2 regions of the Rhizobium ruizarguesonis genome follow, and region 2 is predicted to be linked to the other one. Evidence: predicted binding sites of a transcription regulator. Region 2 holds the regulator's gene; the other holds the start of a gene.
The links. Region 2 encodes LexA, which represses DNA repair genes until DNA is damaged. Its sites were predicted from a motif close to TGTTCNNNNTGTGTTCNG; they were not measured.

Region 1 (3,692 bases), 1.2 Mb from region 2:
AATTCCAGGAAAAGTGCGGCGCGGTTTTCCGTCCGGAATTGCGTAAAAGGCTAGAAGCAATTCCAGGAAAAGTGCGGTGCGGTTTTCCGTCCGGAATTACGTAAAAACAAAATGTTAGAGCAACGACAGCTGCACGCCGCTGCCATCGGGCGGTACGAACAGATCGTCGCGCAGCGGCATGCTGCGTCGTGTCAGGCTGAAACGTCGGGCTGCCATTTCAAAGCGCCGGGCGATCTGCCAGGCATAGGGGCCGGCGCCCTTCATGCGCTTGCCGAATTCGGCATCATAATCCTTGCCGCCGCGCATCGAGCGCACCAGCGACATCACATGCCGGTAACGATCGGGGTAATGCTGCAGCAGCCAGTCGCGAAACAACGGGCTGACCTCGAGCGGCAGCCTGAGGATGACATAGCTCGCCTCGGCAGCACCGGCCGCCTTCGCCGATTCGAGAATACGCTCCAGCTCATGATCGTTCAGTGCCGGGATGAGCGGGGCGGCCAGCACAGCCGTCTGGATGCCTGCTTCGGCAAGCGTGTGGATCGTCTCCAGCCGCCGCGGCGGCGTGGCGGCACGTGGCTCCATCGTCCGGGCAAGCTTGCGATCCAGCGTGGTCACCGAGATGCCGACGCGCAGCAGGTTCTTGCTTGCCATCTCCTGCAGAATGTCGAGATCACGCAGGATCATCGCCGACTTGGTGACGATCGATACCGGATGGTTCGCCTTGTTCAACACCTCGAGGATGCCGCGCATGATGCGCCATTCCTTCTCGATCGGCTGATAGGGATCTGTATTGGTGCCGATCGCGATCACCCGCACCTTGTAGCCGGGCTTGGCGAGTTCCCGCTCCAGGAGTTTTGCCGCATCGGGCTTGGCAAACAGCTTCGTCTCGAAATCGAGCCCCGCAGAAAGCCCCATATAGGCGTGCGTCGGCCGGGCGAAGCAATAGATGCAGCCATGCTCGCAGCCGCGATAGGGATTGATCGAACGATCGAAGGGAATGTCCGGCGATTCGTTGCGGGTGATTGCCGTGCGCGGTTTCTCGATCTGCACTTCCGTCTTGAACGGCGGCAGTTCTTCCCACGTCTGCCAGCCATCGTCGACGGTCTCCCGCTGCAGCGCCTCGAACCGCCCTGTCGGGTTCAGTCCCGCCCCACGCCCGCGCCGCCGATCGACCTCGACTCTCAGACCGGAGGAAACGATCATCGCATCGGCAATATCTGCCGTATTGGCAGGCGCGAATGCGGCCTGCCCTGCCAGGGACTGCTCTCTCATCGGATTCTCCCGCGGCGGAAAGCCATCGCTCCCGCCCGTTTTGCTGATTAAATTCCTATCCGCAAAATTAGAACAATGCAAGAACAAAATGAGGAAAACGGCGCTGGCAATAATTTGTGCGGCGCATTATAAATAGTCAATGTTGACGGTTGTTCTCGAATGTCAGGATCAGGAATCTGAGCTGGCACAGACCTTATCGGTATTGGTGGCAGGCGCGGTGGAGGGGCTGGTGAGCGATGTGGTCGTGCTCGATCACGGCTCGCGCGACGGCACCTCGCGGGTCGCCGACGCCGCCGGCTGCCGCTTCCATTCGCAATGGGATATCAAGGACATCGTCCGCGCCGCCCGCGGCGAATGGCTGCTTTTCGTCGAGCCGGGTGCAAGACCCCAGGCCGGCTGGATCGACGAGGTCGCCGAATATGTGGCGCTGAACAAACTGCCGGCGCGCTTCACCGCATCGCGCGGCTACCGGCGCCCGTTCTTTCAGCGTGTCGGCCGGGCCGTGCCGCCGCTGGAACTCGGCTTTCTCCTGCCGAAGAAGCAGGCACTCGCCATCGCCAAAAGTGGCATGCGGCTCACCGAATTCGTCAAGGGCCAGAAGCCGCGCCGGCTGGCGAGTGAACTCATTCCCTCCTGGGTCGCCCGCGCTGCGCGGTAGGTGTCGCGACCCTCTCCATAGTTCGCGCAAAAGATGGCGCCCAATAGGATTTTGCGCTATAATTCAAACATGGCGCCGTCGAAGCGCCTCGCTTCGCAACGGAATGGCCATGGAATGCCGGTGAACGGCAGAACAGGTCAGCGAAAATCTCCTCTTCTGCCGGGGTCCCGGCGAAAGGAGGTGCGTCATGGTACGCAGTATGGTCTACGGCCTCATCGCCGTCATATTGCCGACATTGGTGATCGCGCATCCGCATTCGGCAGCATCGCAGATGATGCGCAGTTGCGCAGGCCGACCCGAAATCGTCAATTTCCTGGACAAGAACTTCGCCGAAAAGCTCACGGCAGTCGGACTGATCAACCAGAACGCCATTCTCGAGGTCTATGCCGCCGAAAGCGGCACCTGGACACTCATCGTCACGGATGTTCACGGGATAAGCTGCGTCCTGCTGTCGGGTGATAGCTGGGACACGATGCCCATCTTGCCGGGCCTTGCGACATAACGCATGTCGCGCAAAAGTGTGCGGCGGTTTTGCGATAACGACATGCGTAAAAACAAAGACCTAAAGCGCAAGGAGCGAATCTGAAAGATTGCGACGCGCTTTAGGGAATGCCGTTGTTGCCGCAGTCTATTTCGTCGCGCCGCGTTTCAGGTGCTCGTCCAGACGCGGCATGATCTCGACGAAATTGCACGGCGCGCTGCGATAGTCGAGCTGTCCTTTCAGAATGCCGTCCCAGGCATCCCGGCAGGCGCCGGGTGAACCCGGCAGCACGAAGATGAAGGTGGCGTTGGCAACGCCTGCCGTGGCGCGCGACTGGATCGTCGCGGTGCCGATCTTCTCGTAGGAGATCCGGTGGAAGATGGCGGAAAAGCCGTCCATCCGCTTTTCGAACAAAGGCTCCAGCGCCTCGGGCGTCACATCGCGGCCGGTAAAGCCGGTGCCGCCAGTGGTGATGACGACGTCTATGTCTTCGTTCTCAGTCCAGGCCTTCACCCGCGCGGCAATCGCGGTGCGATCATCGGGCACGATTCCCCGGTCGACCAGCTTGTGGCCTGCCTCCGTGATCCGCGCCGCCAGCGTGTCGCCTGACTTGTCCGTCTCCGGTGTGCGGGTATCCGAGACAGTCAGAACCGCAATGCCGACCGCGATGAAGGGCCGTTTTTCGTCCAGACCTGCCATCATGCGCCTCCCGATACCGTTTCCGTCGCCTGGAAATACCAGTCAGGGCGCGCGTCGTGAAGAGCTGCCGCCGCATCTTCGGCGGCGGTCATGCTCGCAAATATGCCAAAACAGGTGGCGCCGGAACCGGACATGCGGGTCAGAAGCGCGCCGTTCGCTTGCAGCATTGCCGCGATCGCCGTGATCTCGGGCACGAGTTCGCGCGCCGGCGGCTCCAGGTCGTTGCGAGCAGCAGCAATTGCCGCGAGCCAGTCGGCAGTCTGAGGCCGGCTCGGTGCCAGGCGCAGAGCCGGATTGTTTTTCTCCGCCAGCCGGCGGAAAACCTCGGGCGTCGAGACGCCCCTCAGCGGATTGGCGAGCACCATGGCGAAGGCCGGCAGCTCCGGCACGGGTTCGAGCTCTTCGCCGATGCCGCGGGCAATCAGCGGCCGGCTCTCCAGGCACATCGGCACGTCGGCGCCGAGCTTCAGGGCGACAGCTGCGAGCGCCTCCTCGGGCAACGTCGCGCCCCAGAGCCGCATCAGCCCGCGCAGCGTCGCAGCCGCATCCGCCGAGCCGCCGCCGATACCGGAGGCAACAGGC
Region 2 (3,692 bases):
TTCCTCGAAGGCGAAGAGCGCGCCCTGCCCGGGCGCAGGCTTCACCACAATGCGATTGTTCTTGCGCGTGTATGTCACCCCGTTAGCAGCCAAATGCGCTTCTGTCACGGCAAGATCGGCGACGGCAAAGAGGATTGCCCTGCCGCGCAGGCCGCGATCGCCGGATGAGACGGCGATGTCGAAATAGGCTTCCAGCCCTTCCTGCGTCATCAGGCTGATTTTCGCGTTCGACGCTGCGATATTGACGCCAAAACTCGTTTTCTCGACTGTCGCTTGCGCCACGGCAAGGCCGACGAAGGCAGCAAAGGCGGCGGCGTCGGGTGCGCAAAGCGCTATCTCGGTTATGCCGCTGACGCCATTGGCATGCGTCTCCAGCGCGCCGCGGTCGGCCGGCAGCGGATTGACGCGCTCGACGGTGAAGAGGAAGAGGTCAGGCGCGCGCAGGTCGCCGGCGAAAGCCAGTTTGAAGCCGGCAATCGTCTGCGCACCGTCCGGCATCGTCATCGGCCGGGTGAACTGCAGCACTTCGCCAGCGCTCGATCCGTCGCCGACGAAGTTCTGATGATCGAGGCTGGCATCCTCACTGCCGAAAGCCAGCCCCGAAAGCCCTTCCTCGCCGCAGCGGAAGCGGAAGGCACGGTTGCGGGCGGTGAAGACATTGCCTTGCCGCGCAGAAGCCTCGCTCTCCTCGGCGCTCGCAATCCCGAGCGGCTCCAGATAGGTCTTGTCGGCAAAAAAGACGCAGGCATTCTCCGTTCCGAAGGGATGGCGCGCATCGGCGGCAACGGTGAAGCCGAGCTTGCCGATCCTTTCGCGCGCCACATCAATATTGACGACGGGCAGCACGACATGATCCAGCGGATGCGGTTTGGCGGAATGCGTGTTCATCATAATCCCTCCTCAAAACGGCAAGAGATTTGCGACAGCGCCACCCTCAATGCAAGACTTGTGTCCCAATCCGGCCAATGAAAATAAAAATCTCGACGAGTTGGCGCGAAGTTTTACGGAAATTTAGCTACTTGCGGAACACATATGGAACATATAGTGTCTGTTCTGGATTTGTTTCAATCACGAGGTCACAACGTCGATGCTCACGCGCAAACAACAGGAGCTTCTCCTTTTCATTCACGAGCGCATGAAAGAATCCGGCGTTCCGCCGTCTTTCGACGAAATGAAGGATGCGCTGGACCTCGCCTCGAAGTCCGGGATTCACCGGCTGATCACGGCGCTCGAGGAACGTGGCTTCATTCGCCGCCTACCGAACCGTGCTCGTGCGCTTGAGGTCATCAAGCTTCCGGAGGCCTACAGCCCCAGCATTCAGCCCCGGCGCGGCTTTTCGCCGAGCGTCATCGAGGGCAGCCTCGGCAAGCCCCAGCCGGTCGCCGCCCCCGCTGCCGCAAAACCCGTTGCCGACAACGGCAACTCGGTTTCCGTGCCGGTCATGGGCCGTATCGCCGCCGGCGTTCCGATCTCGGCGATCCAGAACAATACCCACGACATCGTCGTTCCGGCCGACATGCTCGGTTCCGGTGAACATTATGCGCTGGAGGTCAAGGGCGATTCGATGATCGACGCCGGCATCTTCGACGGCGACACGGTGATCATTCGCAACGGCAGCACCGCAAGTCCCGGTGACATCGTCGTGGCTCTCGTCGACGACGAGGAAGCAACACTCAAACGCTTCCGCCGCAAGGGCGCCTCGATCGCGCTCGAAGCCGCCAACCCGGCTTACGAGACCCGAATCTTCGGGCCGGACCGCGTCAAGGTGCAAGGCAAACTCGTCGGTCTCATTCGCCGCTATCACTGACACTGGGCGGGCCGGATTCGGCAAAACTGTTGCTGCGCCAGTCATAGGCGCGATGGCGCATCCATGGCCGCGACAGATCATCGAATGCGGCTGTGACGTCCAGGCCGGCATCGGCGAAGCGTAATTCGACGGAACCGGTCCTGCGCAGCGTCTCACCGGTGAAGAGCGTCGCACCTGAGCGGCAGCTGTTGAAGCGCAGGCGCACCGACGTCACGACGATATCGGCCGCATCGCAGGCCGGACCGAGATAGGCGGCATTGTCGATGACAGCAACCACGCGACCATTGCCAAGCCTTGATGTGCACCAGGCCTTCTTGACGCAAGAAAAGCGGTTTGCGTCAGCGCTCGTTGCAGCCGCCCGCATCGCCGACCTTGCTTCGTTCTGCTGATCGCGGGAAAGCCTGACGCGGCGGTCTTCTCCCTCCGGCGGGATAGCAGGCCCCTCCAGCATCTTCGGCGGGTGATGCGTCGGCAGGACCAGCGCTCTCTGCCACTGGTCGAAGATGAAATCCGGCGGTCTTTCGCGGTTGGAAGCCATGGCCGCCGTCTCGACGACCGCGACGAGACCACCATCCTCCGAAATTACCAGATCCGGCGGCCGGGGAACTGGCAGAAGCAACAGGATGAGTGTTGCGACCGCGATGATTGATGTGCCGATATGGCGCAGCCGGGTGCGGAGCAGCGTCAACAGCAGAAAGCCGGCGACGGCGACCGCGAAATACCAGGCGGGCAAGCGGCCGACGTCGATATTGCCACCCCAGCCGGACACGGTCTTTGCGACCGCGATCACCAGATCGAGGCCGAATCCGACGACCTTCCAGGGCAAAACGTCCAGACCGAAAGGCATGAGCAGCATCGCCAGCAGGCCGGCCGGCATGATGATGAAGGAGATGATCGGCATCGTCGCGAGGTTTGCCGGCAGGCCGTAGGCGGTCAAGCGATGAAAATGCTCGATCGAAAACAGCGCGGTGGAAAACCCACCGATCAGCGAGGTCAGGAAGACGCCGCCGAAGAAGCCCGCAACCGTAACGATGGGCCGAAACACCGGCAGCTTCAGGAAGGCGTTTTCGCGGATGCCCCGGTCCTTCCACAGCTGATAACCCGATACCAACGCCAACGTCGCGGCAAAGGACATCTGGAAGCTCGGACCCAAGACCTCGGACGGTGAAATGGCGATGATGACAAGCGCGGAGAGCGCGACGTTGCGCAGGCTGATCGACGGCCGGTCGAAGAAGACCGCAATCAACATGATGGCCATCATGATGAAGGCGCGTTCGGCGGAGACCGCAAAGCCCGAGATCAGGAAATAGGCCGTGACGGCAAGCAGCGCGCCGGCGGCGGCGATCTTCTTGGTCGGATAGGCCTGGGCGACGCCGGGAAAGAGGCTGAGCAGCATCCGGAAACCGACGAAGAAGATGCCGGCCGACAGCGCCATGTTGAGGCCCGAGATGGCGATGATATGAGCCAGGCCGGACTGGCGCAGCGCCTCCGTCGTTTCATTCGAGATGGCACGCCGCTCGTCCGTCACGAGAGCAGCGGCGAAAGCGCCGGTGTCGCCGGGTAGGATCGACCTTATGCGGTCGCCAATGCCGCTGCGCAGCCGGTAGAGCCCTTCGAGCAGTGCTTCCCACGTCGATCTTGCGGCCTGCGGACCTGCCTGCAAGTCGACCTTCTCCGGCGCCCCGTAGAAGAAGCCGTTGGCGCCGATGCCATCGAAATAGGCACCGAAGCAGAAGTCGTTGAGCTCAGGAAGTGCCGGGCCTGCCGGCGGCGTCAGCCGCGCCCTGCCGGTGATGATATCACCGATTTCGAAAGGCGCCTCCGCGCCGCGGGCGATCGCGGTTATGCGTTCCGGCGGCCGCTTCACCTCCGGCGCCTCCGTGCC

Region 1: the regulator LexA is predicted to act here: its motif matches at 1,341-1,358, upstream of J3P73_RS05310 (PA0069 family radical SAM protein).

What each region holds. Positions count from the first base shown of each region.
Region 1 covers NZ_CP071678.1:1,097,896-1,101,587, forward strand. Annotated here, with positions in the region: gene J3P73_RS05310 (PA0069 family radical SAM protein) at 115-1,272, opposite strand; gene J3P73_RS05315 (glycosyltransferase family 2 protein) at 1,412-1,930, shown strand; gene J3P73_RS05320 (hypothetical protein) at 2,118-2,432, shown strand; gene moaB (molybdenum cofactor biosynthesis protein B) at 2,559-3,110, opposite strand; gene J3P73_RS05330 (4-(cytidine 5'-diphospho)-2-C-methyl-D-erythritol kinase) at 3,110-3,692, opposite strand, start outside.
Region 2 covers NZ_CP071678.1:2,302,601-2,306,292, reverse strand. Annotated here, with positions in the region: gene J3P73_RS11490 (VOC family protein) at 1-888, opposite strand, end outside; gene lexA (transcriptional repressor LexA) at 1,088-1,807, shown strand; gene J3P73_RS11480 (ComEC/Rec2 family competence protein) at 1,788-3,692, opposite strand, start outside.